Regions from separate parts of the Pseudescherichia sp. genome, predicted to be linked through region 4. Evidence: predicted binding sites of a transcription regulator. Region 4 holds the regulator's gene; each other region holds the start of a gene.
What was found. Region 4 encodes PurR, which represses purine synthesis genes. Its sites were predicted from a motif close to CANGCAAACGTTTGCNTG; they were not measured.
Positions count from the first base shown of each region.

Region 1: pyrD (quinone-dependent dihydroorotate dehydrogenase) is a predicted target of PurR. The motif match lies at 2,622-2,639, and genes of this name have one in related genera.
Region 2: purT (formate-dependent phosphoribosylglycinamide formyltransferase) is a predicted target of PurR. The motif match lies at 4,252-4,269, and genes of this name have one in related genera.
Region 3: purE (5-(carboxyamino)imidazole ribonucleotide mutase) is a predicted target of PurR. The motif match lies at 2,720-2,737, and genes of this name have one in related genera.

Region 1 is NZ_DAMBWA010000006.1:132,396-140,123, reverse strand. It holds gene RTX96_RS10455 (YcbX family protein) at 1-815, shown strand, start outside; gene zapC (cell division protein ZapC) at 812-1,348, opposite strand; gene pyrD (quinone-dependent dihydroorotate dehydrogenase) at 1,517-2,527, opposite strand; gene pepN (aminopeptidase N) at 2,701-5,313, opposite strand; gene pncB (nicotinate phosphoribosyltransferase) at 5,576-6,778, shown strand; gene asnS (asparagine--tRNA ligase) at 6,943-7,728, shown strand, end outside.
Region 2 is NZ_DAMBWA010000001.1:79,857-87,584, reverse strand. It holds gene zwf (glucose-6-phosphate dehydrogenase) at 1-215, shown strand, start outside; gene edd (phosphogluconate dehydratase) at 474-2,285, shown strand; gene kdgA (bifunctional 4-hydroxy-2-oxoglutarate aldolase/2-dehydro-3-deoxy-phosphogluconate aldolase) at 2,325-2,966, shown strand; gene purT (formate-dependent phosphoribosylglycinamide formyltransferase) at 3,038-4,216, opposite strand; gene RTX96_RS00410 (YebG family protein) at 4,348-4,656, shown strand; gene yebF (protein YebF) at 4,722-5,069, shown strand; gene RTX96_RS00400 (tellurite resistance TerB family protein) at 5,165-5,824, shown strand; gene ptrB (oligopeptidase B) at 5,909-7,728, shown strand, end outside.
Region 3 is NZ_DAMBWA010000007.1:209,758-217,485, reverse strand. It holds gene mnmH (tRNA 2-selenouridine(34) synthase MnmH) at 1-916, opposite strand, end outside; gene purK (5-(carboxyamino)imidazole ribonucleotide synthase) at 1,075-2,142, opposite strand; gene purE (5-(carboxyamino)imidazole ribonucleotide mutase) at 2,139-2,648, opposite strand; gene lpxH (UDP-2,3-diacylglucosamine diphosphatase) at 2,767-3,489, opposite strand; gene ppiB (peptidylprolyl isomerase B) at 3,492-3,986, opposite strand; gene cysS (cysteine--tRNA ligase) at 4,160-5,545, shown strand; gene malI (Mal regulon transcriptional regulator MalI) at 5,662-6,678, opposite strand; gene RTX96_RS11905 (PTS transporter subunit EIIC) at 6,768-7,728, opposite strand, start outside.
Region 4 is NZ_DAMBWA010000005.1:262,265-269,992, forward strand. It holds gene RTX96_RS09820 (riboflavin synthase subunit alpha) at 1-365, shown strand, start outside; gene cfa (cyclopropane fatty acyl phospholipid synthase) at 410-1,558, opposite strand; gene punC (purine nucleoside transporter PunC) at 1,827-2,984, opposite strand; gene punR (DNA-binding transcriptional activator PunR) at 3,121-4,032, shown strand; gene purR (HTH-type transcriptional repressor PurR) at 4,066-5,091, opposite strand; gene RTX96_RS09845 (YnhF family membrane protein) at 5,389-5,478, shown strand; gene RTX96_RS09850 (MFS transporter) at 5,662-6,828, shown strand; gene RTX96_RS09855 (NlpC/P60 family protein) at 6,868-7,713, opposite strand.

The DNA of each region.
Region 1 (7,728 bases), on a different contig from region 4:
CATTAATTGCCCCCACGGCGATCAACCAGTGGCTGAGCGGCTTTTTTAATCGCGAGGTCCAGCTGCGCTGGGTCGGCCAGGAGCCCACCCGCCGCGTGAAGCGCTTTGAGAGCGTGCCGCTCTCCTTTGCCGACGGCTTCCCCTACCTGCTTACCAATGAGGCCTCGCTGCGCGATCTGCAGAGCCGCTGCCCGGCCAGCATCCAGATGGAGCAGTTTCGTCCAAACCTGGTGGTCACCGGGGCGCAGGCGTGGGAGGAGGATACCTGGAAAACCGTGCGCATCGGCGAGGTGATCTTTGACGTGGTTAAACCCTGCAGCCGCTGCGTATTTACCACCATCAGCCCCGAGCGCGGACAGAAACACCCGGCGGGCGAGCCGCTGCACACCCTGCAACAGTTTCGCACCGCGGTAGATAACGGCGACGTCGATTTCGGCCAGAACCTGATTGCCCGTAACAGCGGCGTGATCCGCGTCGGCGATGAGGTAAGCGTGTTGGCCAGCGGTCCGGCGAGAGTCTATGGCGCGGGCGAGCCGGTTGAGACGCTGGAAATTGAGAAGCAGGCTGCCTCGACGGTGACCATTGGCTGGCAGGGAGAGACCTTTACGGGGAATAACCAGCAGGTACTGCTTGAGCAGCTGGAGAGCCAGGGGATCCGTGTGCCCTACTCCTGCCGGGCTGGGATCTGCGGCTGCTGCCGCATACGCCTGATAGAGGGAGAAGTCAGCGCCCTGAAGCAGTCCGCCATCGGCGACGACGGCACCATCCTGAGCTGCAGCTGTATTCCCAAAACGCCGCTGGTGCTGGAGCCTTAAACCGCCTGCTCCAGGCTGTAGAGCTGGGGCAGCGGCCGCATACGATCGTTCATCACTTTAATCGCATCGCCAAGCTGCATTGTACGCCCGGCAATCACCACGCCGGGCTGTGCCAGCAGGCAGAGCGTGGCGTTATCACCCGGCTCGACCACCAGCAAATTCACCTGCTCTGCGGTATCGCTGAGCCAGACGCTGGCGGCTTCACCCAGATCGGGCTGCCAGCTGTCACCGTAAGATTGGAAATGCCAGCTTTTTGGCATCTGCGGCTTAAGAAAGCGAATAGCGACCAGCGCGTTCAGCACCAGCTCGGCCCGCTGCTCCCGGGAGAGCTCAAACTCGCGGCAACGCTCCTCAAAAGAGAAGTAGAGCGCGGCATCATCCACACAGAAGCCGGAGGGTGCGAACGCGTCCGGCGTCAGCATCCGACGGGCGTAACGGGAGCGAAATAGCATCCCATTGGCGAGATCGAGCATCATCCGATCGTGCTCTTCGTCGTAATACCAGCGCCAGTTATCGTCAGGTTTGATTCGCATTTTCCTCTCCGCTCCCCCTTAAGCGTCCTGCTGCTTGCGTGTCCGTTGTTACCGTTCCGCTTATCATAAAATGTCAATAATGAGAACGTTTAAATAAACAACAACGAGGGGAATATAAAACAACCAGGGCCGGAAATAAAGCCCTGGTTAACATTTAGACGCAAAGGATTAGATATGGGTAACGATCTCTTTAATCAGCGGCGGGCCTTTAAATATAAAGCCGGAATAGATCTGCACCAGCGTCGCACCGGCAGCGATCTTCTCCCGTGCGGCGATAACGGAGTCGATTCCGCCGACGCCGATAATCGGCAGCTGACCCTTCAGCTCCTGCGCCAGGCGGCGAATAATTTCGGTGCTTTTTAGCTGCAACGGGCGGCCGCTTAAGCCTCCGGTCTCATCACCGTGCTTCATTCCCTGCACCAGCCCTCTTTCGAGTGTGGTATTGGTAGCGATTACGCCATCGATATTATGGCAAACCAGGCTGTCAGCCACCTGAATTAACTCCTCAACGGTGAGATCGGGAGCAATTTTCACCGCCACAGGGACATATTTGTGATGACTATTCTGCAGCTCGCGCTGCTTATTTTTGATGGCGGAGAGCAGATCGTCCAGCGCCTCACCGTATTGCAGCGAGCGCAGGCCCGGGGTGTTTGGCGAGGAGATGTTAATCGCAATATAGCCCGCGTAGGGGTAGACTTTATCCATACAAATCAGATAGTCATCTTTGCCCTGCTCTACCGGCGTATCTTTATTCTTGCCGATATTAATGCCCAGCACGCCGTCAAAATGGGCTTTTTTGACGTTCTCTACCAGATTATCTACGCCAAGGTTATTGAACCCCATGCGGTTAATTAACCCCTCGGCCTCGACCAGGCGGAAGATACGCGGCTTATCGTTGCCCGGCTGCGGGCGCGGCGTCACGGTGCCAATCTCAATCGAGCCAAAGCCCATTGCGCCCAGCGCGTCAATGCACTCGCCGTTTTTATCCAGACCCGCCGCCAGGCCCAGCGGATTCTTAAAGGTCAGCCCCATGCAGGAGACCGGTTTTTGCGGCACAGTCTGGCGCACTAGCGCGGCTAAAGGGGTGCCGGAAATACGGCGTAATTGCTGAAACGTCAATTCATGAGCGCGCTCAGGGTCGAGCTGGAAAAGGGCTTTACGAACGAAGGGGTAGTACATGAACTCTCCTGGATTCCCGGTGTGCAAACCGGGGGCGTATTATCTGCGATTGCGAGACGAAAGGGAATTGACCTGAGGCAAATAATCCAGATAAAACGCAAACATTTTCCTGAAAAGGGGGGCAAACGTGGGAAAATAGTGAACCGGGCAGCGCAAGGCCGCCCGGCGAGGTATCAGGCCAGCGCCTTGGCAATCTTCTCGTAGAGATCCCCGGAGAGGTTTTCCAGGCCTTTCAGCTGCTCCAGCGCCGCACGCATTTGCGTTTGGCGTCCTTCGTCGTAACGTTTCAGGCGGATCAGCGGCTCAATCAGACGCGACGCCACCTGCGGGTTACGGCTGTTAAGCTCGGTCAGCATCTCTACCATGAAACGGTAGCCGCTGCCGTCTTCCGCATGGAACGCCGCCGGGTTGCTGCCGGCGAACGCGCCAATCAGCGAGCGGACGCGGTTCGGGTTGCTGAGGGTAAAGGAGCGGTGGTTAAGCAGGCCGCGCACGGTCTCCAGCACGTTGCTGGCCGGGCTGGTGGCCTGCAGGATAAACCACTTGTCCATCACCAGGCCGTCCTGATGCCACTTATCGTCGTACTCCTGCATCAGCGCATCGCGGCACGGCAGCTGCGCCGCCACGGCGGCAGAGAGCGCCGCCAGCGCATCGGTCATGTTATCCGCAGTGTGATACTGCTGGGTCACCAGGGCATCGCCGAGCTTCACGTCGCCAAACGCCAGGTAGCGCAGGCAGGTGTTGCGCAGCGAACGCTTGCCGATATCCGCATGTTCAACCCGATAGGCGTCGAGCTTATGCGCATTGTAGACCGCAAGGAACTCGTCGGAAAGCTCGGTCGCCAGGGTGCGGGTCAGCGCCTCGCGGACGGCAACGATCGCCACCGGATCGATAATATCGAACAGCTCGGCCATCTCGCCTGCAGAAGGCAGGGTCAGGATCTCCGCCGCCAGCGCCGGATCGATATCCGCATCCAGCAGGATCGCCCGGAAGGCGTCGGCCACGTGCAGCGGCAGCGACAGCGGCTGGCCCTGCTGGTGGCGAGCCACGTTCAGCTTGATGTAGGTCGTCAGCAGGCTCTGGGCTGCATCCCAGCGGGAGAAGTCGTTGCGGGCATGACGCATCAGGAACGTCAGCTGCTGATCGCTCCACTTATACTCCAGCTTCACCGGCGCGGAGAACTCGCGCAGCAGGGACGGCACCGGCTGGAAGTAGACCTTATCAAAGACGAAGGTCTGCTCCTCCTGGGTAACGTTGAGGACGTTGTGTACCGGGTGACCCTCTTTTTGCAGCGGGATGACCTGCCCCTCGTTGTCGTACAGCTCGATATCAAACGGAATATGCAGGGGCAGCTTCTCCTCCTGATCCGGCGTCGGCGGCGTACGCTGGCTGATGGTCAGGGTGTACTGCTCGGTCTCTGGGTTGTAGTCATCGCGCACGCTCACAATTGGCGTACCGGACTGGCTGTACCAGCGACGGAAATGGGAGAGATCGACGTTAGAGGCGTCTTCCATCGCCTGGACAAAATCGTCGCAGGTGGCGGCACTGCCGTCGTGGCGCTCAAAGTAGAGCTGCATCCCGCGCTGGAAGTTCTCTTCCCCCAGCAGGGTGTGCAGCATGCGGATCACCTCAGACCCCTTCTCGTACACCGTCAGGGTATAGAAGTTGTTCATCTCGATCACTTTGTCCGGACGGATCGGGTGCGCCATCGGGCTGGCATCTTCCGCAAACTGCAGGCCGCGCATGGTGCGTACGTTGCTGATGCGGTTCACCGCACGGGAGCCAAGATCGGAGCTGAACTCCTGATCGCGGAACACGGTCAGCCCCTCTTTCAGGCTCAGCTGGAACCAGTCGCGGCAGGTGACGCGGTTGCCGGTCCAGTTATGGAAGTATTCGTGACCGATTACCCGCTCAATATCGAGATAATCTTTATCGGTGGCGGTGTCGGTGCGGGCCAGCACATATTTGGAGTTAAAGACGTTAAGGCCTTTGTTCTCCATCGCCCCCATGTTGAAGAAATCCACGGCAACGATCATATAGATGTCGAGGTCATACTCGAGACCAAAACGATCTTCATCCCACTTCATGGAGTTTTGCAGGGAGGTCATCGCCCACGGCGCGCGGTCAAGATTGCCGCGATCGACAAACAGCTCCAGCGCCACTTCGCGGCCGGAGCGGGTGGTATAGGTATCGCGCAGCACGTCGAAATCACCGGCCACCAGCGCAAACAGGTAGCAGGGTTTCGGGAACGGATCCTGCCACTGTACCCAGTGACGACCATTATCCAGCTCGCCTTCGCCCACGCGGTTGCCGTTGGAGAGCAGGAACGGATATTTGCTTTTATCGGCAATGATTTTAGTTGTAAAGCGTGCAAGCACGTCCGGGCGATCAAGGTACCAGGTGATATGGCGGAAACCCTCGGCCTCGCACTGGGTGCAGAGCGCTTCGCCTGACTGGTAGAGCCCTTCCAGCGCGGTGTTAGCGGCCGGGCTGATTTCGTTAACGATGCGCAGGGTAAAACGATCCGGCAGGTTATTAATCACCAGCGTATTTTCGGCAATCTGGTAATCTGACCACGCCAGCCCATCCACCTGAAGGGAGACGAGGGTCAAATCTTCGCCATTAAGACGTAAAGGCTCGGCCGCTGCACCCTGGCGGGAAATGTTGCTTTCAGCTGTGACAACGGTTTTTACAGCATCAAGATCGAAAGTCAGGTCAATATCGCTAATCAGGTAATCTGGCGCACGGTAGTCGTGGCGGTATTTGGCTTGGGGCTGTTGAGTCATAAAAAACCTTTAGCATCTCATTAGGGTAACGACTCAGTCTATTCCTGTTGCCTCTTTCGCGCCATGCGCAAACAGACTCTTTTCAAGGCAAAAAGCCCTGTTTGCTACATTTTGATAACAGAGGCACAAATTGCCCTCGACCATCTCATCTTGTTATGTTGTGATCCAGGTTCATTAAACCGATAATCAGGGTATACTCCTGCGTCTTTATCTGCTTTGGCTTTGATGGAAACGCTCCAGTGAGAGGATGCTACGGCGCACCATGACACAACTCGCTACCCCTATTCTGCAAACGCTGCTGGATACCGATGCCTATAAGCTGCATATGCAGCAGGCGGTGTTTCATCAATATCATGATGTCCACGTGTCGGCTGAGTTTCGCTGCCGGGGCGACGACCTGCTGGGCATCTATGCCGATGCCATCCGCGAGCAGGTAGAGGCTATGCAGCACCTGCGCCTGCAGGATGATGAGTACCAGTGGCTCTCTGGCCTGCCCTTCTTCCGTGCCGACTATCTCGACTGGCTGCGGGCGTTCCGCTATGACCCGAGCCAGGTAGTGATTACCAACGACCAGGGCAAGCTCTCTATTCGTCTCGCTGGCCCGTGGCGCGAGGTGATCATGTGGGAGGTGCCGCTGCTGGCGGTGATCAGCGAAGTGGTACACCGCTACCGCTCGCCGGATGCTGGCGTCACGCAAGCGCTGGCCACCCTCGAAGAGAAGCTGGCGAATTTCTCTCAGCTGACCGCTGGCCTGGATATGTCCCGCTTCCGCCTGATGGATTTCGGTACCCGCCGCCGCTTCTCCCGCGACGTGCAGCAGGCCATCGTTGAGCGCCTGCAGCAGGAGCCGTGGTTTGTTGGCACCAGCAATTACGATCTCGCCCGCCGCCTGAACTTAACCCCGATGGGTACCCAGGCGCACGAGTGGTTCCAGGCACACCAGCAGATCAGCCCTGAACTGGCCACCAGCCAGCGCGCCGCCCTTGCCGCCTGGCTGACCGAATATCCAGACCAGCTGGGCATTGCGCTTACCGACTGCATTACTATGGACGCGTTCCTGCGCGACTTCGGTCCGGAGTTCGCCACCCGTTACCAGGGCCTGCGCCATGACTCCGGCGATCCGGTTGAGTGGGGCGAAAAAGCGATCGCCCACTATCAAAAGCTGGGTATCGATCCGCTCAGCAAGGTGCTGGTGTTCTCAGACAACCTTGACCTGAAGAAAGCGCTGGATCTCTACCGCCACTTCTCGGTGCGGGTCAACCTGAGCTTTGGTATCGGCACGCGCCTGACCTGCGATATTCCGCAGGTGAAGCCGCTGAATATCGTTATCAAGCTGGTGGAGTGTAACGGCAAGCCGGTGGCAAAACTCTCTGACAGTCCGGGCAAAACCATCTGTCACGACAAAGCCTTTGTGCGGGCGCTGCGTAAAGCGTTCGATCTGCCCCAGGTGAAAAAGGCTAGCTGATCCATGCAGGGAGCCGCTTCGGCTCCCTTTTCCGTTATTAATTTCTTATTTCTTCCCTTCTTACTGTTAATTCTGCTTGTCTGATGGCGCGCGCCAGGTAACATAGGCAAACCGCCTCTTTGGGTGGAAAGCGTATTTTTCGGATAATTAACAGAGAGAATATTATGAGCGTTGTGCCTGTAGCCGACGTACTCCAGGGCCGCGTCGCCGTTGACCAAGAAGTCACCGTGCGCGGATGGGTACGTACCCGCCGAGATTCAAAAGCTGGCATCTCCTTCCTGGCCGTCTATGACGGTTCCTGCTTTGATCCTGTACAGGCCGTTATTAATAATTCTCTGCCCAATTACAATAGTGAAGTCCTGCACCTGACCACCGGCTGTTCCGTGGTGGTGACCGGCACGGTTGTTGCCTCGCCAGGCCAGGGCCAGAGCTTTGAGATCCAGGCAAGCCACGTCGAAGTGACCGGCTGGGTGGAAGATCCAGACACCTACCCGATGGCGGCCAAGCGCCACAGCATCGAGTACCTGCGTGAAGTGGCGCACCTGCGTCCGCGCACTAACCTCATCGGCGCTGTCGCCCGCGTACGTCATACCCTAGCGCAGGCCCTGCACCGCTTCTTTGACGAGCAGGGCTTCTTCTGGGTCTCTACCCCGCTGATTACCGCCTCCGATACCGAAGGCGCTGGCGAGATGTTCCGCGTCTCCACCCTGGATCTGGAAAACCTGCCGCGCAACGATCAGGGCAAGGTTGATTTTGACAAAGATTTCTTTGGCAAAGAGTCCTTCCTGACCGTTTCCGGCCAGCTGAACGGTGAGACCTACGCCTGCGCCCTGTCGAAAATCTACACCTTCGGTCCGACCTTCCGCGCGGAAAACTCCAACACCAGCCGCCACCTGGCCGAGTTCTGGATGCTGGAGCCTGAGATCGCCTTTGCCGATCTGGAAGATAAC
Region 2 (7,728 bases), on a different contig from region 4:
ACGAGCGTCTGCTGCTGGAGACGATGCGCGGCATCCAGGCGCTGTTTGTGCGTCGCGATGAGGTGGAAGAGGCGTGGAAATGGGTCGACTCCATTACCGAAGCCTGGGCAATGGATAACGAGTCACCGAAGCCTTACCAGGCCGGGACCTGGGGACCGGTTGCGTCGGTGGCGATGATCACCCGCGATGGCCGTTCCTGGAACGAATTTGAGTAAATAACTCTGCCAGTATCAAGCGGCCCTGCGGGGCCGTTTTTTTGTTTATCGCCCTCCTATTTTACCGGTAACATGATCTAACACAGATTCCCGCACAATTTTTACTCTTTTGCGCTTGCCCTGGATTCACCCGTCACGCTTTTTTTATTACACTGGCTGAAGCGATTTTGCCTCCGGCCTGCGGCGGATGAGTGGTTTACGTAATATCACTTTCTTCACGATACTGCCGTCCGGGACACCTCATTTTCAGGAGCCTTTATGAACTCGACATTGTTACGGGTAACAAAGCGTATTATCGATCGTTCTCATGCCACCCGCAGCGCCTACCTTGCCCGCATCGAACAGGCGAAAAGCAGCACCGTCCACCGCTCATCGCTAGCCTGCGGTAACCTGGCCCACGGGTTTGCCGCCTGTCAGCCGGAGGATAAGGCCTCGCTGAAAAGCATGCTGCGTAACAACGTCGCCATTATCACCTCCTACAATGATATGCTCTCCGCGCACCAGCCCTATGAACGCTACCCTGACATTATCCGTAAAGCCCTGCACTCGGTGAACGCCGTCGGCCAGGTCGCAGGCGGCGTTCCGGCTATGTGCGATGGCGTGACCCAGGGCCAGGACGGGATGGAGCTCTCCCTCCTCAGCCGGGAAGTGATTGCCATGTCCGCCGCGGTCGGCCTGTCGCACAATATGTTTGACGGTGCGCTCTACCTCGGCGTCTGCGATAAAATCGTTCCGGGCCTGGCGATGGCCGCGCTGTCGTTTGGGCATCTGCCGGCGGTCTTCGTCCCGTCAGGACCAATGGCCAGCGGTCTGCCAAACAAAGAGAAGGTGCGGATCCGCCAGCTCTATGCCGAAGGTAAAGTTGACCGCATGGCGCTGCTGGAGTCCGAGGCGGCGTCATACCATGCACCAGGCACCTGCACCTTCTATGGTACGGCCAATACCAACCAGATGGTCATTGAATTCATGGGCATGCAGCTCCCCGGCTCGTCATTTGTCCACCCTGAGGCGCCGCTGCGTGAAGCGCTGACCGTCGCCGCCGCACGTCAGGTGACGCGCCTGACCGGCAACGGCAACGCGTGGATGCCTCTCGGCAAAATGATTGATGAGAAGGTCGTGGTCAACGGCATCGTCGCTCTGCTGGCGACCGGCGGCTCGACTAACCACACCATGCACCTGGTAGCGATGGCCCGCGCTGCGGGTATCATCATTAACTGGGATGACTTCTCTGAACTCTCCGAGGTGGTTCCCCTGATGGCGCGTCTCTACCCGAACGGTCCGGCGGATATCAACCACTTCCAGGCCGCAGGCGGTGTGCCGGTACTGATGCGCGAGCTGCTGAAGGGCGGTCTGCTGCATGAGGATGTGCATACTGTGGTCGGTCACGGACTGTCACGCTACACCCTTGAGCCGTGGTTGAACGAGGGCGAGCTGGACTGGCGCGAAGGAGCCAGCGCCTCGCTGGACAGCGATATCATTGCCTCTATCGACAAGCCGTTCTCGCATCACGGCGGCACGAAAGTGCTTAGCGGCAACCTGGGACGCGCGGTAATGAAAACCTCCGCCGTTCCGGTAGAGAACCAGGTCGTTGAGGCGCCTGCGGTCATTTTCGAGAGCCAGCACGACGTGCTACCGGCGTTTGAAGCCGGTCTGCTTGACCGTGACTGCGTGGTTGTTGTCCGACATCAAGGGCCAAAAGCGAACGGCATGCCAGAATTACATAAACTGATGCCGCCACTTGGTGTATTATTGGACCGCCGTTTCAAAATCGCATTAGTCACCGATGGACGGCTCTCCGGCGCATCAGGTAAAGTACCGTCGGCGATCCATGTGACACCAGAAGCGTATGACGGCGGGTTGCTGGCAAAGGTACGCGAGGGCGATATCATCCGCGTTAATGGACAGACAGGGGAGCTCACTCTGCTGGTGGATGAAACCGAGCTTGCTGCACGTCAGCCGCATATTCCTGACCTGAGTAGCGCGCGTGTCGGTACTGGCCGCGAAATGTTTAGCGCACTGCGTGAAAAACTCTCCGGTGCGGAGCAGGGCGCAACCTGTATCACTTTTTAAACTGATTACTTTTTTAGATCGGGCGAGAGAAAAACTCTGATGAAAAACTGGAAAACGAGTGCTGAAGCAATCCTGAAAACGGGTCCTGTTGTACCGGTTATCGTGGTGAACAAGCTGGAACACGCTGTACCGATGGCGAAAGCCCTGGTGGCCGGTGGCGTTCGCGTGCTGGAAGTCACTCTGCGTACCGCTTGCGCTATGGATGCAATCCGCGCCATTGCGAAAGAAGTTCCGGAAGCAATTATTGGTGCCGGTACGGTACTGAACCCGCAGCAGCTGGCAGAAGTGACCGAAGCGGGCGCGCAGTTTGCTATCAGCCCGGGCCTGACCGAGCCGCTGCTGAAAGCGGCAACCGAAGGCACCATCCCGCTGATCCCAGGCATCAGCACCGTATCCGAACTGATGCTGGGTCTCGACTACGGTCTGAAAGAGTTTAAATTCTTCCCGGCGGAAGCTAACGGCGGTACTAAAGCGCTGCAGGCGATTGCTGGCCCGTTCTCGCAGGTACGTTTCTGCCCGACCGGCGGTATCTCTCCGGCGAACTACCGTGACTACCTGGCGCTGAAGAGCGTGCTGTGCATCGGTGGCTCGTGGCTGGTACCGGCTGACGCGCTGGAAGCGGGTGACTACGATCGCATCACCAAACTGGCTCGCGAAGCGGTAGAAGGCGCGCAGCAGTAAATAGCATAGGTCCACGCAAGCGAAGCGCCGCCGGGCAATGCCAACAAAAACGGGCCATATGGCCCGTTTTTTTATCCTGCAACCTGTACGCTGGCGGCGGCATTTTTCGCTCGCTCTACCGCATCCTCTATGCTTTCACCGGTGGCTAACGCCACGCCTAACCGCCGCGTACCGTCAATCTCCGGCTTGCCGAACAGGCGCAGCTGTAGACCCGCACCTACTGCAGACTGCACATTATCAAAGGTTACGTTATCGCTCTTCAGCTCTGGCAGGATCACCGCTGAAGCGGACGGGCCATACTGACGCACGCCGCCTATCGGCAGACCGAGGAAGGCGCGAACGTGCAGAGCGAACTCAGAGAGATCCTGAGAGATCAGCGTGACCATGCCGGTATCGTGTGGGCGCGGCGACACCTCGCTGAAGATCACCTCGTCGCCGCAGACAAACAGCTCTACGCCGAACAGCCCATAGCCGCCCAGCGCCAGCACCACCTTCTGGGCGATAGCCTGGGCACGGGAGAGGGCCAGCTCGCTCATCTGCTGCGGCTGCCAGGATTCGCGGTAGTCGCCATCCTCCTGGCGATGGCCGATGGGGTCGCAGAAGTGCACTCCATCAACGGCGCTCACGGTCAGGAGTGTAATTTCAAAGTCAAACTTCACCACGCCTTCAACAATGACGCGTCCCGCTCCGGCGCGCCCGCCGAGCTGGGCGTACTGCCAGGCATCGTGCAGCTCATCAGCACTGCGAATAAAGCTCTGGCCCTTGCCGGAAGAGCTCATCACCGGCTTAATAATGCAGGGCAGGCCGAGCGCAGCAACTGCCTCTCTAAACGCGGCTTCGCTGTCGGCGAAGCGGTAGGTTGAGGTAGGCAGGCTGAGCTCTTCCGCGGCCAGGCGGCGGATCCCCTCCCGGTTCATGGTCAGCTTTGCGGCGCGGGCGCAGGGCACCACCTGCTGGCCCTGGGACTCAAGCTCCAGCAGCGTATCCGTAGCAATGGCTTCGATCTCCGGCACGATAAAGTCCGGTTTTTCAAGTGCCACTATCGTCTTTAACGCCTCGCCGTCCAGCATATTGATCACGTGGGAACGATGAGCGACGTGCATCGCCGGGGCGTCTGCATAGCGGTCCACCGCAATCACTTCAATGCCAAGCCGCTGGCACTCGATCGCTACCTCTTTACCCAGCTCACCGGAGCCTAACAGCATTACACGCGTGGCTGCCGGACGCAGCGCGGTACCTAAAAAAGTCATACTATCCACCCGGTTAAAAATTTCGGACTATTATACACGAAAACGTTTGCGTGTCTTTTTTCGGCTTGCAATCCGCCCATGAAATGCTTACTATTATACTGTATAAATAAACAGGTAAATGAGGCTGCATTATGGCGGTTGAAGTCAAATACGTGGTAATCCGCGAAGGTGAGGAAAAAATGTCTTTTGCCAGCAAGAAGGAAGCCGATGCGTACGACAAAATGCTCGATCTGGCGGAAGTGCTGGAGGGCGTGCTGGTAAATGCACCCGTTGCGTTTGATGACGAGCAGCGTGAGCAGATGGCGCTGTGGCTGGCTGAGCAAAAAGAGACCCTCAGTGCGGTCTTCCGCTCCGGTAAGCTGCCTGACCCTGACGCGGCGTCGGAGAAAAGCGATACCGTAACGGATATGCCGACGGCGAAGCGCACTAAAGCAGCCTAACAGCAGCTTGCGCTGCCGGTAATTTGTACCATGCTTTGAGTGGGTTATGCGCACAGGAGATAAGCATGAACAAATTAGAATCACTGCTCGGCCTGGCCCTGCTGGCCGGCAGCGTTAGCGTACAGGCTGCCAATAATAAATCAGTGAAGTTTCCCAGCTGTGAAGGGCTAGATGCCGCCGGTATCGCCGCCAGCGTCAAGCGCGACTATCAGCAAAACCGCATTGCGCGCTGGGCAGACGACCAGGAGACGCTGGGGCAGGCCGACCCTGTTGCCTGGATCAACGTCAAAGAGATTACCGGTAAAGACGATAAGTGGACCGTTCCGCTGACCGTTCGCGGTAAAAATACCGACATCCACTATCAGGTGGCGGTTGACTGCAAAGGCGGTAAGGCCGTCTATACCCATCGTTAACCAAAGCCGCATTTTCGCTTCTTTAGCCAGCTTAGACATTTCCTGACACCCCCTCGCTTACTCTGTGGTTTGACGCAGAATAATCGGGGGGAACTATGACTAACTGGATGAATCAACTACAGTCGCTGCTGGGCCAGAAAGGGGCATCCGCCTCATCGGGCGACGGGCAGGGACTCAGCAAGCTGCTGGTGCCGGGCGCACTGGGTGGTCTGGCGGGGCTGCTGGTCTCTAACTCTTCATCCCGCAAGCTGCTTACGAAATACGGTACCAGCGCGCTGCTAATGGGCGGCGGGGCCGTTGCCGGCACGGTGCTGTGGAACAAATACAAAGATCGCGTGCGCAGTACGCATCAGGATGAGCCGCAGTTTGGTCAGCAGAGCTCGCCGCTGGATGTGCGCACTGAACGTTTGATCCTGGCGCTGGTCTTTGCCGCGAAGAGCGATGGCCATATCGATGCCCGCGAGCGCGAAGCGATTGACCTGCAGATGCGGGAGGCGGGCGTTGAGGAGCAGGGCAGAGCGCTGGTAGCGCAGGCCATCGAGCAGCCGCTCGATCCCCAACGATTAGCCCGCGATGTGCGTAACGAGGAGGAGGCGCTGGAGCTCTACTTCCTCAGCTGTGCCGCTATCGATATCGATCACTTTATGGAGCGCAGCTATCTTAACGCGCTCGGTGACGCGCTGAAGATCCCTCAGGACGTGCGCGACGGCATTGAACAGGACCTTAAAGCGCAAAAAAGCGCGCTGCCAGGCTAGCTTATACGCGGTGGTGGCGCGTTTCGCTTGCAACATGCGTGGGTTTTGCCACCCTTATAGGGTGTAAACTGAAAAGATAACGCTATGCCACCAAAAGCAAAAACAGTACCGCACGTCATGACCCTGCATGGCGATACGCGAACAGACAACTACTACTGGCTGCGCGACGATACGCGTTCGGATCAGGATGTCCTGGACTATTTGCACCAGGAGAACGACTACGGGCGCGACGTGATGGCCTCCCAGCAGGCGTTACAGGATCGCCTGCTAAAAGAGATTGTCGATCGTCTTCCCCAGCGCGAAGTCTCCGCCCCCTATACCCGCAACGGCTACCGTTACCGGCACGTCTATGAGCCGGGATGCGAGTATGCCATCTATCAGCGCCAGTCGGTGCTTAGCTGCGAGTGGGATGAGTGGCAGGTGCTGCTGGATGCCAACAAGCGCGCTGCTCACAGTGAGTTCTATACCCTCGGCGGGCTGGCCGTGTCGCCGGATAATAAAATCATGGCGCTGGCGGAAGATTATCTCTCTCGTCGCCAGTACGGTCTGCGCTTTCGTAATCTTGAGAGCGGCAACTGGTATCCAGAGATGCTGGATAACGTCACGCCGGACTTTGTCTGGATCAACGACTCCGAAACCCTCTACTACGTGCGCAAGCATGCCAAAACGCTGCTCCCTTATCAGGTCTGGCGACACACCATCGGGACGCCTGCCTGCCAGGATGAGCTGGTTTACGAGGAGAAGGACGAGACGTTCTACGTCAGTCTGCATAAGACGACCTCTCAGCACTACGTGATTATCTACCTCGCCAGCGCGACCACCAGTGAATGCCTGCTGCTGGATGCGGAGTTGCCGGATGCGCAACCTATCATGTTCCTGCCCCGGCGTAAGGACCACGAGTACAATCTCGATCACTACCAGCACACCTTCTACCTGCGCTCAAACCGCGAGGGGAAAAACTTTGGCCTCTATCGGACCAAGGTACGCAACGATAAGCAGTGGGAAGTGCTGATCCCGCCCCGGGAACACATCATGCTGGAGGGCTTTACGCTGTTTACCGACTGGCTGGTGGTGGAGGAGCGCCAGCGCGGCTTAACCAGCCTGCGGCAGATCAACCGTAAAACCCGCGAGGTGACCGGCATCGCCTTTGACGATCCGGCCTATGTGACCTGGCTTGCCTATAATCCCGAGCCTGAAACCTCACGCTTGCGCTACGGCTACTCTTCAATGACTACGCCGGACACCCTGTTTGAGCTTGATATGGATACCGGTGAGCGGCGGGTGCTCAAGCAGACAGAGGTCCACGGCTTTGATGCCAGCCAGTACCGCAGCGAACACCTATGGATCAAGGCGCGCGACGGCGTAGAGGTTCCAGTATCGCTGGTCTATAACCAAAAACACTTCCGAAAAGGGCAGAACCCGCTGCTGGTCTACGGCTACGGCTCCTATGGAACCAGTATTGATGCTGACTTCAGCAGCAGTCGCCTCAGCCTGCTGGATCGCGGCTTTGTCTATGCCATCGCCCATATTCGCGGCGGCGGCGAGCTGGGCCAGCACTGGTATGAAGAGGGCAAGTTCCTCAAGAAGAGAAATACATTCAACGACTATATTGACGTCTGTGACGCGCTGCTGGCGCAGGGTTACGGCTCTAAACGCTATTGCTATGGCATGGGCGGCAGTGCGGGCGGGATGCTGATCGGTACGGTAATTAATGAGCGCCCAGGGTTGTTCCACGGTGCCATCGCGCAGGTGCCCTTTGTCGACGTAGTGACCACCATGCTTGATGAGTCCATTCCGTTAACTACCGGCGAGTTTGAGGAGTGGGGGAACCCGCAGGATGAGGCCTACTACCGCTACATGAAAGGCTACAGCCCGTACGACAACGTTAGCGCACAGGCCTACCC
Region 3 (7,728 bases), on a different contig from region 4:
GCTGGATCGCCAGAGCGGTATCAAGGTGCGCCCTGAGTTCGGCAAAGCGCTGCAATCCCAGACGACGGCGGATGGCGAACAGCCCGTGATGCAGATACTCCGCATAGGCCAGCCAGCCTGCCTCCTCGCCGTGTGCCGCAATAAACTCGCGCTGCATACGCACAAAATAGTCGTTATGCAGACGCGCCACGCGCAGGTCAAAAGGATCGTCCACCACCGCGATAGGCGACGCTACCATGCGATCGTACAGGCATCCCGGCAGATGGTTGCCGCCGATCGTCCGGCCTTCATCTTCCAGCACCAGGCGCGCCGCGTCGCGCTTAAGCAGTTCTACCGCCAGCGCATTTTCAAAGCTTGCCTGCGAACGCTGTGCCTGCAGCGTGCGGCCAAATGACGATCCACGGTGGCGAGCCAGATCTTCCAGATCGATGCCGTCAGGATGCTGGCGCACCAGATCGGTTTTACCGCTGCCGGTGCAGCCGCCGATCAGGATCAGCGGACGCTGGACGCGCTGCTCCGTCGCTATTATTGCCGCCTGACGCAGGGCCTTATAGCCGCCGTGAATTAACGGATAGTCAATGCCTGCCTCATGCAGCCACTGTTGTGTGATATGCGAGCGCTGGCCACCACGGGCGCAACACAGATAGCCGTCGGGATGGCGCAGGCAGGCATTACGCCATGATTGAATGCGTTGTTCGCGCGTGATGCCTGACACCAGCTGATGTCCAAGCGTTAACGCGGCCTCAGGGCCCTGGCGTTTATAACAGGTGCCGACCGCCGCACGCTCTTCGTCGTTCATCAACGGGAGATTGATTGCCGACGGCATTGCACCCTGGGCAAATTCAACCGGGGCGCGTACATCCAGCAGGGGGGTATCAGCGGTGAGGATCGCGTAATAATCCATGCCTTCGCTCATAGGACTTCCTTCTGCATATCAAAGGGCGACGTTGTACATTAGATCGCGCTATTTTACGCGTCCATTGGTGCGATGGGGCAAAAAAATGATAGGGGGAGAGGGACTACCGGGTTGCACTTGCGCATACCCGGTTTACATGACAAACAAGGCGGAAACGCTTAACCGAGCTTAGCGCACGCCCATGCGATACCGCTGGCATACTCAGGTGGTAATAGCGGCACGATCGCTTCCAGGGTTGCGCTCAGGCGGTCGGTATCGCTGTCGTTGAGGTTTAGATGTCCCACCTTGCGGCCGGCGCGCACCTCTTTATCGTACCAGTGCAGATGCACCAGCGGCAGCTTCAGCCAGTCGTAGTTCAGGTCGCTGCCGATCAGGTTGATCATCACCGACGGGGCGTTGACCACCGGATTCGGCAGTGGCAGGCCGGTGATGGCGCGCAGGTGCAGCTCAAACTGGCTGATCGACGCGCCGTTTTGCGTCCAGTGGCCGCTGTTGTGCACCCGTGGAGCCAGCTCGTTAATCAGCAGCCCGCCAGGGGTTACAAAACACTCCATCGCCATCACGCCGACGTAGCCCAGCTCGCTCATGATTGCCCCCAGCATCGCTTCGGCCTGCGCCTGCTGCTCAGCGTCAGCCAGCGGAAAAGCCACGCTGGTGCGCAGAATGCCGTCCTGATGCAGGTTATGGGTCAGGGGATAGAACACGGTGCTGCCGTCATGCCCGCGCGCGCCCACCAGCGACACTTCACCGGAGAAGTTAATGCCCTGCTCGACGATACACTCCCCGTAACACTCTTCAGGCAGCGTATCGATCTCACTGGCGCGCAGACGCCACTGGCCGCGGCCGTCGTAGCCACCCACCCGGCGCTTAACGATCGCCAGCTCGCCAAGGGCATTAAACACCTCGGGCCACTCTTCGGCGCTCGACAGCAGCTGCCACGGCGCAGTCGCCAGAGAGAGACGGTCAAAGAGCTGCTTCTGGGTCAGACGGTCGGCAATAATGGGAAAAACGTCGCGGTTAACAAACGCCGGATGGCGTGCCAGCTCGCGGGTCAACGCCGTTTCCGGCCAGCGCTCGATCTCGGCGGTGATCACGCTCTGCGCAAAAGGCACAGCTTCCGGCTCGGCATCCAGCCCCACCGGCCAGACGGCGATACCCAGCGGCTCACCGGCCTGGCGCAGCATCCGGCCCAGCTGGCCGTTGCCGAGGACGCATACCTGCTTCATGCCGCACCTCGCGGGTCCGGGTTATCCAGCACCTCGTCGGTCTGGGCATTGCGCCACTCCACCAGACGCTGATGCAGGTCACGGTCGTGGGTGGCAAGGATCTGCGCTGCCAGTAACGCCGCGTTGGCGGCGCCGGCTTTACCAATCGCCAGCGTGCCCACTGGAATACCGCGCGGCATCTGAACGATGGAGTAGAGGCTGTCAACGCCGCTCAGCGCTGCGCTCTGTACCGGCACGCCCAGCACCGGCACCAGCGTTTTGGCGGCGATCATGCCCGGCAGATGCGCCGCGCCGCCTGCACCCGCAATAATCACCTGATAGCCATTCTGCTCTGCGCCTTCGGCGAAGCTAAACAGTTTATCCGGCGTGCGGTGGGCAGAAACGACTTCAACATGGTGGGGAACGTTCAGGATATCGAGGACTTCAGCGGCGAACTGCATGGTTGCCCAGTCGCTTTTGGACCCCATCACGATGGCGATACGTACCGGATTATTGCTCGAAGACATGCGTCTAAAAACTCCTGTGGGTGTGCGGCATAACGCGTAACAGGGCACAGAGAATAGCATGGAAATCCCGCAAGGAAAACGGTTGCGCGGCTAACCTTGCGGGCAAATTGTTAAGTTATTAAAACGGAAAAGCGATAAGTTCGACCTGCTGTGAGGTGACTTTTACCATTGAACCTTCGCTATGCCAGGCGCCCAGCACGCAGCGAAACGCCGGTTCGCCGTTGGCGGTCATCTCGTGCACGGCCGGGCGGTGGGTATGGCCGTGGATAAGCCACTGTACCTTATGGCGTTCCAGCGCATGGCTTACAGCCTGCGGGTTCACATCCATAATGGTGAGAGACTTACTGCTGTTGGCCGCTTTGCTGTCGGCGCGCATCTTCGCCGCCACCCTATGACGAATAAACAGCGGTAGGGCAAGAAACAGTTTTTGCAGCCAGGGCTGGTGAACCTTAGCGCGAAATGCCTGATAGCCCGCGTCGTCGGTGCAGAGGGTATCGCCATGCATAATCAGCACCCGGCGACCGTAGAGGTCGAGCACTACCTCTTCCGGCAGCAGCGTCATGCCGCTCTCACGAGCGAAGCGCTGGCCCAGCAGGAAGTCACGATTGCCGTGGATAAAGTAGCAGGGCACGCCGCTGTCGCTCAGCGCCTTCAGGGCGGCCGCGATCTGCTGATGCAGGGGATTGGGATCGTCGTCGCCAATCCAGGCTTCAAAGAGATCGCCAAGAATATAGAGGGCGTCGGCGTCACGCGCCGTACCGGCCAGAAAACGCAGAAAACCGGCGGTGATCGCCGGTTCTTCTGTAGAGAGATGCAGATCTGCGATGAAAAGCGTCGCCACGATTACTCGCTGACGGTTACGTTTTCGATGATCACGTCTTCTTTAGGAACGTCCTGGTGCATGCCGCTGCGACCGGTAGAGACCGCTTTGATTTTGTCGACTACGTCCATGCCTTCAACCACTTCGGCGAATACGCAGTAGCCCCAGCCCTGCATGTTTTCACCGCTGAAGTTCAGGAAGTCGTTGTCTGCTACGTTAATAAAGAACTGGGCGGTTGCAGAGTGCGGGGCCTGAGTACGGGCCATCGCCAGCGTGCCACGGGTGTTTTTCAGGCCGTTGTTCGCTTCGTTTTTGATCGCGTCTTTGGTCGCTTTCTGATTCATGCCCGGCTCAAAACCGCCGCCCTGGATCATAAAGCCATTGATAACACGGTGGAAAATGGTGTTGTTGTAGAAACCTTCGCGGCAGTAGTCCAGGAAGTTCTTAACAGTTTCAGGCGCTTTGTCATCGAAAGTTTTGATTACGATATCGCCGTGATTAGTGTGGAAAGTAACCATTTTTGCATCCTGTTCCGGTAGTGTAGAGCATCGACCCAGCTGTGGGTCACGTATAGTCGCCTGTTATAGCATAACCGCAAGGTTCGATCACCTTGCAAAGGGTGCTGCTTCGGTTATCAATTATGGGTATCATACTGAGTTCATTCTCCACACACGTCTTAACGGAATCTTTGATGCTAAAAATTTTTAATACGCTGACGCGCCAAAAAGAGGAATTCAAACCTATTCATGCCGGGAAAGTGGGCATGTACGTGTGTGGTATCACCGTTTACGATCTCTGCCATATCGGCCACGGCCGCACCTTCGTCTCTTTTGACGTGGTGTCGCGCTACCTGCGTTTCCTCGGCTATGATCTGAAGTACGTGCGTAACATCACCGATATCGACGACAAGATCATCAAACGTGCTAATGAAAACGGCGAGAGTTTTGTCGCGCTGGTAGATCGCATGATTGGCGAGATGCACGCTGACTTTGACGCCCTGAACATCCTGCGTCCGGACAGCGAGCCGCGCGCCACCCACCATATTCACGAAATCATCGAGATCACCGAGCGCCTGATCGCGCGCGGTCATGCCTACGTAGCTGACAACGGTGACGTGATGTTCTCCGTGCCGACCGATCCCAACTACGGCAAGCTGTCGCGCCAGGATCTGGAGCAGCTGCAGGCCGGGGCGCGCGTCGAAGTCGCTGAGATCAAACGCAACCCGATGGATTTTGTGCTGTGGAAGATGTCCAAGCCGGGCGAGCCGAGCTGGCCGTCACCGTGGGGCGAAGGGCGTCCGGGCTGGCACATTGAGTGCTCGGCGATGAACTGCAAGCAGCTGGGCCACCATTTCGACATTCACGGCGGCGGATCGGACCTGATGTTCCCGCACCATGAAAACGAAATCGCCCAGTCTACCTGCGCCCATGACGGCGAGTACGTGAACTACTGGATGCACTCCGGCATGGTGATGGTTGACCGCGAGAAGATGTCGAAATCGCTGGGCAACTTCTTTACCGTGCGCGACGTGCTGAAGTATTACGATGCGGAGACCATCCGTTACTTCCTGATGTCCGGTCACTACCGCAGCCAGCTTAACTATAGCGAAGAGAACCTCAAGCAGGCGCGCTCGGCGCTGGAGCGTCTCTACACCGCATTACGCGGCACCGACACATCTGTTGCGGCAGCGGGCGGCGAGGCCTTCGAAACGCGCTTTATCGAGGCGATGGACGACGACTTCAACACCCCGGAAGCCTACTCGGTGCTGTTTGATATGGCCCGCGACGTTAACCGTCTGAAGAGCGAAGACATGCAGGCGGCGAACGCGCTGGCATCTCATCTGCGCAAGCTGGCTGCCGTGCTTGGTCTGCTGGAGCAGGATCCGGAAGCCTTCCTGCAGAGCGGAGCTCAGGCGGATGACGGTGAAGTAGCGGAGATTGAAGCCCTGATCCAGCAGCGTCTGGATGCGCGTAAAGCGAAAGATTGGGCTGCGGCGGATGCGGCGCGTGACCGTCTGAACGAGATGGGGATCGTGCTGGAAGATGGCCCGCAGGGGACCACCTGGCGTCGTAAGTAAGACGACGGGTTTTGTAGGCCGGGTAAGCGAAGCGCCACCCGGCATGACAGAGCCAACAGATCAATGCCCGGTGGCGCTGCGCTTACCGGGCCTACAGGGTCTGCAATCCCTCTATCTTAAGCTGACTCGCGCGTCACCAGCTGTCCGGAAAGGGTGATGCGCTGGGTCAGCAGATCCGGCTCTTTGATTTTGCGGATCATCAGCGACGCTGCCTGGCGTCCAGTCTCTTCGCTTGCCGACGATACGTAGGTAAACGAGGGCGACGTTAAGTTCACGTGCAGCATATCCTCGAAACCGACCAGCGCCACCTGCTGTGTCAGGAACACATCTTTTCCTACCGTACGACCTACCTGATGAATGCCGGAGAGCGAGCCGATCATTGCATCAGGCGAGTGGCAGAGCAGGGCGGTGATGGTGTTGTTCTTCTCCAGCAGCTGCCGGGTCGCGTGGCTCGCCGCGTGGGTCCCCTCCATGCAGGCCGGGGTAGACTCCTCCCGGGTCACCAGTCCGTACTGGGTCAGCGCGCTGCGAAACCCGGCCAGCCGCTGCTGGCGGATCAGGCTACTCTCCGTACCGCCGATGTAGGCGATGCTGCGGTGGCCGCGCTCGATCAGGTAGCGGGTGGCAAGGCTGGCGGCCTGGCGGTTATCGCGCATCACCAGGTTGCACTCCTCCTCCAGCAGCGATTGCGATACCACAACCAGCGGCAGGGGACAGGTGCGGATAAGCTTCGGCAGACGCGAGGTGGTGGCATCGGAGGCAAGATAGATCACGCCTGCTACGCCCTGCTGTTTAAACGAGAGCAGGCAGCGCTCAAGGCTGTCGCTATCGTTCAGAGGCTGGCTGAGAAAAACCATGTAGCCCTGCTTCTCCAGCTCCAGCACGGTGCTGGCCATCACCTTCACAGAAAAACTGTCGCTAAAGTCGCGCAGGATCAGGCCAATCAGGTTAGAAGTGTTGGCGCGGAGGTTCGCTGCCGCCACGTTGTGAACGTAGCCGAGCGTGTCGATCGCCTGCTGCACCTTTTCAATCGTGGCGGTTGATATTTTCCCTTTCTGGCGAAGCACCAGCGAAACGGTCGAGACAGAGACCCCCGCCAGCTTCGCGACATCAATAATGCTGACCTTCTTCAAATCCACTCCCTGAACTTAACGGCTATGCAGTCAACGATGAAAAGTCTCCTGTACGATACAGGAGACCTAATCACCTTAACAGCCTCAGGTTACTTGCCGATCATGCCCGACATGGTCTGGGCAATAAACTGCGCGCGTGCGCCGAAAATCACCTGGATGCCGTTATCGCCAACGAACACCACGCCACGCGCGCCGACACCGTTCAGGCCGTCTTTGTCCACCAGCTCGCTCTTCGCCACCTCAAGACGCAGGCGGGTGATGCATGAGCCTACCGAGCTGATATTGTTTGCACCGCCCAGCAGGGCAACGATTTCGGTCGCCAGCTCGTCATCGGTTTTATCGTTAACGTTAGCGGTCACTTCGGTGCGGCCCGGCGTCTTAACGTCGAAGCGGCGGATCACAAAGCGGAAGGTGAAGTAGTAGATCAGACCCATCGGGATGCCGACGATAATCGCGTTCAGGAAGTTGGTCTGGTAGCCGTTAAACGACGGCAGAATACCGAACGAGATGTAGTCGATCAGGCCCGCTGAGAAGGATTTCGCGATGTGCGCATGGAGCAGGTACATGCACATATACGACAGCCCGGCCATGATGGCGTTGAAGACGTAGAGCACCGGCGCAACGAAGATAAAGGTAAACTCAACCGGCTCGGTGATCCCGGTCAGGAAGCAGGTCAGCGCGGCGGAGAAGAGAATACCGGAGGCGATCTTTTTATTACGGGTATGCGCTTCATGATACATCGCCAGACAGGCGGCAGGCAGCGCAAACAGCATCAGTGGGAACTCGCCCTGCATGAACTTACCGGCATTCTGGTAGGTGTCGCTGCTGAACGACTTGACGCCATCTTCCAGCATTTTGAACCAGATAGTCTGGTCGCCGTGAATAACCTGGCCCGCCTGAGTGGTGTAGTCGCCAAACGAGTACCAGAACGACGGATACCAGATATGGTGCAGGCCGAGCGGGATCAGCGCACGTTCTACCAGCCCAAAGATAAAGGTCGACGCGGCCTGGTTATCACCGTTCACCACCACCGAGAGCGCATCGATACCC
Region 4 (7,728 bases):
GCCATCTGATGTCGGGGCATATTATTACGACCGCAGAGGTGGTGAAAATTCTGACCTCAGAAAATAACCGCCAAATCTGGTTTAAAGTTCAGGACGCCAACCTGATGAAATATATTCTTTATAAAGGCTATGTTGGCGTGGATGGTATTAGCCTGACGGTGGGTGAGGTGACGCCGACGCGTTTCTGTGTGCATCTGATCCCTGAAACGCTGGAGCGCACTACGCTGGGCAATAAGAAGCTGGGGCATAAGGTGAATATCGAGATCGACCCGCAGACCCAGGCCATTGTGGATACGGTTGAGCGCGTGCTGGCGAGCCGTGAAGCGGCGATGATTGCCGCCTCGGTCAGCGGCAGCGAAGAGTAATTAAATAAAAAACCCCGGCCTGCCGGGGTTTTTATTAGCATCGGTCAGCGCGCCACGCGCAGGCCGTTTTCGACACCGCGGCTGAACACGACCTGCCAAAGCTGGATATCCCGGGCACGAAAGGCACCTGCGCAGGCGTTCAGATAGTAGCTGAACATGCGCTTAAAGCGTTCAGAGTAGTTATCGGCAATGTCCGGCCATGCGGCCAGAAAACGCTCGTGCCAGGCCATCAGCGTAGTATCGTAATCAGCGCCAAAGTTATGCCAGTCCTCCATGATAAAATGGGGCTCGCTGGCATTCGCAATCTGGCGCACTGACGGCAGGCATCCGTTGGGGAAGATATACTTATCTATCCACGGGTCTACGTGATGGTCGGTTTTTTTCGAACCAATGGTGTGGAGCAGGAACAGTCCGTCGGGCCGGAGGTTGCGATCGACCACCTCAAAGTAGGTGGCATAGTTTTTCGGCCCCACGTGCTCAAACATGCCAACGGAGACGACACGGTCAAACTGATCCTTAAGATCGCGATAGTCCTGGAGCAGAATAGTTACATCCAGCCCTTCGCAGCGCGCCTGGGCCATCTTTTGCTGCTCTGCTGAAATGGTCACCCCGGTCACGCTGACGCCGTAGTTTTTGGCCATAAAGTACGCCAGACCACCCCAGCCGCAGCCAATATCCAGCACACGCATGCCGGGCTGCAGCTGCAATTTTTCGCAGATTAGCCGCAGTTTTGCCTGCTGCGCCTCCTCCAGCGTCTGCGCCTCTTTCCAGTAAGCGCAAGAGTACTGCATATAGGGATCAAGCATGCGGCTGAAGAGATCGTTGCCGAGATCGTAATGCTCTTTACCGACTATCCAGGCGCGTTTCTGGCTTTGCAGGTTGAGTACCCGCGCCGCCGCAATCCTTAGCGTATCTTTAACGTGGCGCGGCATCTGGTTTTCCAGCCCGGCGCGAAGCACCTTGCTAAAAAATATATCCAGCCGTTCGCACTCCCACCAGCCGTCCATATAGCTTTCGCCCAGCCCGAGTGAGCCCTCTTTTAGGACGCGCTTAAAAAAACGGGGGTTTTTTACCCGGATATCCGATGGGGCAGTGCCGTTGATAGCGATGCCCGCGCGGCTTAACAGTTCGTTTGCGATACGGAACCAGTTATCGCTCTGTATGTTGACTTCTTCTATACACGATGAACTCATAGCTTCTCCATCACCCTATGTGATCAGAACCTTCAAACAGCGTAGACGCTTTTAATGGTTTGTGAGAAATCCCACGGAACGGGCCGTGAGCTTGATATCCGACGTAGAACAGAGGAAGGGAGATAGCCCTTGCCGAAAATGCCGTCCGTGGGAGAACAGGCGCGATCCTGCGCCTGTGAAAACATACTTATTTTTGTTAATAAAAATTATCGAAATGAGTATAGGCCGCAAAAACGGGTCGTTCAACCTATTATGGTTAGTTAACTAATTATTTTGCTGCTTGTTTTTGTCCCCAATAGCCCAGTCCGGCCAGCAAAACAGTCAGCAGCATAACGCTGGTTGTGGTAAGCAGAGGCGTAGCGATGAGCGTTGAGACCAGCAGACTGGCTAAAAAGCAGAGACCCAGCTGGAGGGTATTTTGTAGCGCCGCTGCACGTCCCGCCCCCTGAGGAAACGGGCTCAGCGCCTGGGCCACCACAATCGGATAGATTGCACCGTTAGCCATCGCCATCACGCAGAACGGAACCAGCAGCAGCGTCAATGAGACCTGTGGCAGGAAGGCCACCAGCCAGACGGCAACCACGCTCAGCGCATAGCCAGCCAGCAGCCAGGGCAGCAGACGCGGCCCCTGCCAGCGCTGAAGGGCTGCCCGACAGCCATAGCCTCCCACCAGAAAAGCGATGGTTTGCGGGACATAGCTCAGGCCAATCGCCGCGGGGCCATAGCCCAGAGCACTGAGAATAAACGGCGAACCGGTAAGCCAGGCGAAAAAGCTGGCTGAGCAGGCGGCGTAGATGGTGACGTTTCCGCAGTAAAAGCGAGAGCGTAACAGCAGCCCGAAGGTAACGGGTGTCGTTTGCGGATGATACTTTTTTACCGGTTTTTTAAGGCGAAGTGCGGGCAGCATCAGCAGCAGCGTGATAACAAACAGCACCATAAAGATGTTCTGCCAGTGGGAGTGGGCGAGGATCCAGCTTCCCAGCAGCGGCGCGAGGGCGGGGGAGAGCCCAACCAGCGGCATAATAGTGGCAAAAATACGGTTAACCCGCTGAGCCGGATAGTAGTCCGTTACCAGCGTCTGCCAGGTGACCGCGGCGGCACATACCCCCACGGCCTGAACAAAACGCAGTATCAGCAGCATGGTGCCGTCGCGCACCCATAGCATGCCGATGCAGCCAAAAGCAAACAGTCCCAGCCCGCAGAGGAGGACCAGCCTGCGGCCAAAGCGATCGGAGAGCGGGCCCCATATCAGCTGGGCAAGGGCAAAGCCGGCCAGAAACAGGCTAAGGCTGGCACTTACTGCCGATGCAGGGGTATTAAGATCCTGCTGAATAGCCGTAAACGCCGGCAGGTACATATCCGTTGCCAGAAAGCCCAGCACGCTCAATCCCGCTAGCCAGACTAAAAATCCTTTACCAGGTAACATCATCTTTCCTTCTTATTCTCTTTCACGATAGAGGTTAAACAGTGCAGATCACAAAGCGGCAAAGTGTAGGCAGTGCATTACCGGTTGTGAAACGGTAATATTTGCGCAGTGCATTCAAATTTTTTGCAGGCAGAATATGTGGTCAGATTACTCCCTTGACGTCGTAGATACCGTGGCTCGTACCGGAAGCTTTAGCGCCGCTGCTCAGGAGCTGCACCGGGTTCCCTCCGCCATCAGCTACACGGTACGACAGCTTGAAGCGTGGCTGGCCGTGCCGCTGTTTGAACGACGGCACCGGGACGTGGTGTTAACCCCGGCAGGAAGCTGGTTTTTGCAGGAGGGGCGTTCTGTCATCAAAAAAATGCAGGTCACCCGACAGCAGTGCCAGCAGATAGCTAACGGCTGGCGTGGCCAGCTTGCTATCGCCGTGGATAATATCGTCCGGCCCGAGCGCACCCGGCAGATGATTGTCGACTTCTATCGTCATTTTTCAGACGTTGAGCTGCTGGTGCAAAAAGAGGTGTTTAACGGCGTCTGGGATGCGCTGGCCGATGGGCGCGTGGAGCTGGCTATCGGTGCGACCCAGGCCATACCGGTGGGTGGGCGCTTTGCTTTTCGCGATATGGGCATGCTCAACTGGCGCTGCGTCGTGGCCGCTCATCACCCGCTGGCGGGTATGGATGGCCCGCTGAGCGACGATCTCCTGCGCGGCTGGCCGTCACTGGTATGGGAGGATACCTCCCGGCTACTGCCCAAACGCATCACATGGCTGCTGGACAACCAGCGGCGAATGGTGGTGCCGGACTGGACCTCCTCCGCCGAGTGCCTGAGCGCCGGGCTATGCATCGGCATGGTGCCAGGCCATTTTGCCAGGCCGTGGCTCGATCGCGGTGAGTGGGTGGAGCTGCAGCTGGAGGAGCCGTTTCCGGATGCGGCCTGCTGCCTGACCTGGCAGCAAAATGATAACTCGCCCGCGCTGGGCTGGCTGCTGGACTATTTAGGGGATAGCGAAACGCTTAATCGGGAGTGGCTGCGGGAGCCAGTGTAAACGGCTCCCGAGGCGTTGATCGGCGGCGGATGCTTAACGACGATAGTCGCGGAAGGGGCCGTCGGCCACCGAGCGGCGCTCGATCAGCCGGGGATGAACCTCAATCGACTGCGACTCTTCACGCTTGTTGACGATGCGGTCCATCAGCATATTGAATGCGGTTTCACCCAGCGAATCTTTAGGCTGGTGGATGGTCGTCAGTGCAGGGGTGAAGAAGCGAGCGTTACGCACGTTATCATACCCAATCAGCGATACATCCTGCGGCACGCGCAGGCCCATCTCGTCGACGGCGCAGAGCGCGCCCATCGCCATCACATCGCCGCCGCAGAACACGGCAGTAGGGCGATGCGGCTGGGAGAGGATCTGCTGCATCGCGCGGTAGCCGGACTCAGGTTCAAAGTCGCCCTGCACAATCCAGTTTTCCGGTACGTTAATCAGCGCCTCTTCCATCGCTTTCATAAAGCCGGCCAGGCGGCCTGCGCCGGTATTACGCTCGAGCGGGCCGGGGATCACACCGATTTCGCGGTGGCCGCGTTCGACCAGGTAGCGGCCAGCCATATAGCCACCCTCAAAGGCATTATCGATGACCGAGTCGGTGAAGTCGGCTTTTGCCTCACCCCAGTCCATCACCACCATAGGGATATGGCGATACTCCTCCAGCATGCTAAGCAGCGGGGCAGGGTATTCAGAGCACATTACCAGCAGGCCATCGACGCGCTTCTGCGCCATCATCGACAGATAGGCACGCTGCTTCTCGAGGTTGTTCCAGGCGTTACCCAAAATCAGGGTGTAGCCTTTCTGGAAACAGTTCTTCTCTACTGCCTCGATAATCTCAGCAAAATAGGGCGCTTCGCTGCTGGTCGCCAGCAGGCCAATCGATTTGGTATGGTTAACCTTCAGGCTGCGAGCCACGGCGCTGGGTGAATAGTGCAGCTCTTTAATGGCTGCCCACACTGCGTTACGCGTCTCTTCTGCAACAAAACGCGTTTTGTTAATTACATGTGATACGGTTGTGGTGGAAACGTTTGCTCGTTTCGCTACGTCTTTTATAGTTGCCATTCAATGTCACTCCAAACCACGACGTAAGCTCCTGAAAATAGTGTAGGTAAACGTTTGCCTCTACTCAGCCTGCACGCAACTTTTGGGGATGCGATTCGCCGGGAAAACGACACGGAACGTCAGGAGGGGTCTATGGCCGGTACGCGAATAAATTTAGCGTGGAATTTTGTCTTATCTTGATGAAAAGGGGAAGCGTTAAAACGCATATCACCCCAAATCAAAGAAGATTTTTGCCCATAAATGTGTAAAAATGCGCAAGCTCACTTTTTGTGGGGTAATTAGAATGGAGAGAAATTGATGAGTGCAGATCTGAAGTTTTCCCTGATGACGACCGTTGTTGTGCTGGGCCTGATTGTTGCTGGTGCGCTGACCGCTGCGTTAAATTGATTTAGCATGAGGGAGAGCCCTCTCCCTCTGTTTCGGCATCCCCTCTGGCGCCGCGTTAATTGTTATCAAAATGGCAATAAACTTTTGTTAGTTTGATAACTTCTGTTTTTTTGTGATAAATGTCATGCTTTTGACTTCTGTGACAGTGTCGCCTGATCGACACGGCAATTCTGGAGTCAAAATATGAAAATTAACTTTCCCCTGCTGGCCCTGGCGATTGGGGCATTTGGCATCGGGACCACCGAGTTCTCCCCGATGGGCCTGCTGCCAACTATCGCCCGCGGAGTAGATGTCTCTATTCCGGCAGCGGGAATGCTCATCAGCGCCTACGCCATTGGCGTCATGGTGGGTGCGCCGCTGATGACGCTGCTGCTCTCCCATCGTGCTCGCCGTAGCGCGCTGATCTTCCTGATGGCAATCTTTACCCTGGGCAACGTGCTGTCCGCACTCTCTCCCGACTACACCACCCTGATGCTTTCGCGCATCATCACCAGCCTTAACCACGGTGCCTTCTTTGGCCTGGGGTCGGTCGTGGCAGCCAGCGTCGTGCCGAAAGAGAAGCAGGCCAGCGCGGTGGCCACCATGTTTATGGGGCTGACCATCGCGAATATCGGCGGCGTACCGGCGGCAACGTGGCTGGGTGAAACCATCGGCTGGCGCATGTCGTTTCTCGCCACCGCGGGCCTTGGCGTGATCTCGATGCTGAGCCTCTTCTTCTCCCTGCCAAAAGGCAGCGCCGGAGAGCGTCCGGAGGTGCGTAAAGAGCTGGCCGTGCTGGTGCGTCCGCAGGTGCTGTCAGCTTTACTGACCACCGTGCTGGGCGCAGGGGCAATGTTTACGCTCTATACCTACATCGCCCCGGTATTGCATGAGATTACCCATGCTACGCCGCTGTTTGTTACCGCGATGCTGGTCCTGATTGGGGTGGGCTTCTCCATCGGCAACTACCTGGGCGGCAAGCTGGCGGATCGCTCTGTAACCGGCACCCTAAAAGGCTTTTTCCTGCTGCTGATCGTTATCATGCTGGCAATCCCGCTGCTGGCGCGTAACGAGCTGGGTGCGGCGGTGAGCATGGTCATCTGGGGTGCGGCGACCTTTGCCGTGGTGCCACCGCTGCAGATGCGTGTGATGCGCGTGGCTCATGAGGCGCCAGGCCTGTCATCATCCGTCAACATCGGTGCTTTCAATCTCGGTAATGCGCTGGGCGCTGCCGCGGGGGGCGCGGTGATCTCGGGAGGACTGGGGTATAGCGTAGTACCGGTGACCGGCGCGCTGATTGCGGTGCTGGCACTGCTGCTGGTGCTGGTGTCAGGGCGCGGCCAGGCCGAACGTGAGTACGCGGTAGAGTAAGGGAACGTTGTGTCCTGCCACGGAGGGCAGGACGCTGAATTAACGAAGGGTTTTCGAGGTCATTACCCGGCGTGCCCCCACATAGTGGCGCTGCCAGTAGTCTTCGTTCAGGGAGGTGATCTGAATATCCTGACCGCTGCGCGGAGACTGAATGAATTTACCGTTACCGACGTAGACGCCAACGTGATCGGCCGTGCCCCGGCCTTGGGTACGGAAGAAGACCAGATCGCCACTCTGTAACTCACGGGTATTTACCGGAGACGCATCGCGAAGGTGGTACATCTCATTGGCCGTACGGGGAATGCGGAACTTGACCAGATCCTTATAGGCGTAATAGACCAGACCGCTGCAGTCAAAACCGGTACGCGGGGAGGAGCCTCCCCAGCGATAGGGCTTGCCGATCTGATCCATCAGTTTATTCATTGCCGTTTTCTGCGCTTTTTGCACACGCGCTTTATGTAGATCCGCCAGCGTCTCCGGCTTATCGTTTTTTGCCTTCACACAGCGCGTCTTATGCCCTTTGCGCACGGTGCATTTTTCTGCACCCGCGAGGGAGGCAATCTTATCTGGGCTGTTTTTGGTGCGGCGAGAGGCGACTTTGCTGGTTTTCGCGCTGCTTGATGCGCGTTTGGTGCTGGAAGAGACGGTCTTGACGGTGCTTGCTTTTGTACCGGTTTTTTTAGTTGTATTTTTTGCAGTGCCACTGCTTTTCTTTGAGGTCTTTTGGTTAGTGCTTTTACTCTTTCGCTCTGATGTTTTTGCCAAATGCGTTTTTTGCACGGCAGAGGGCCGCGCCTGTTCGGACGCCCAGGCCAGCGGCGTGAACGTCATTGAGGCAAAAACTAAAGCACAGAGCGTGATCGAGATTTTATTTATCCGCGCCACTGAGCAATCCCCTGA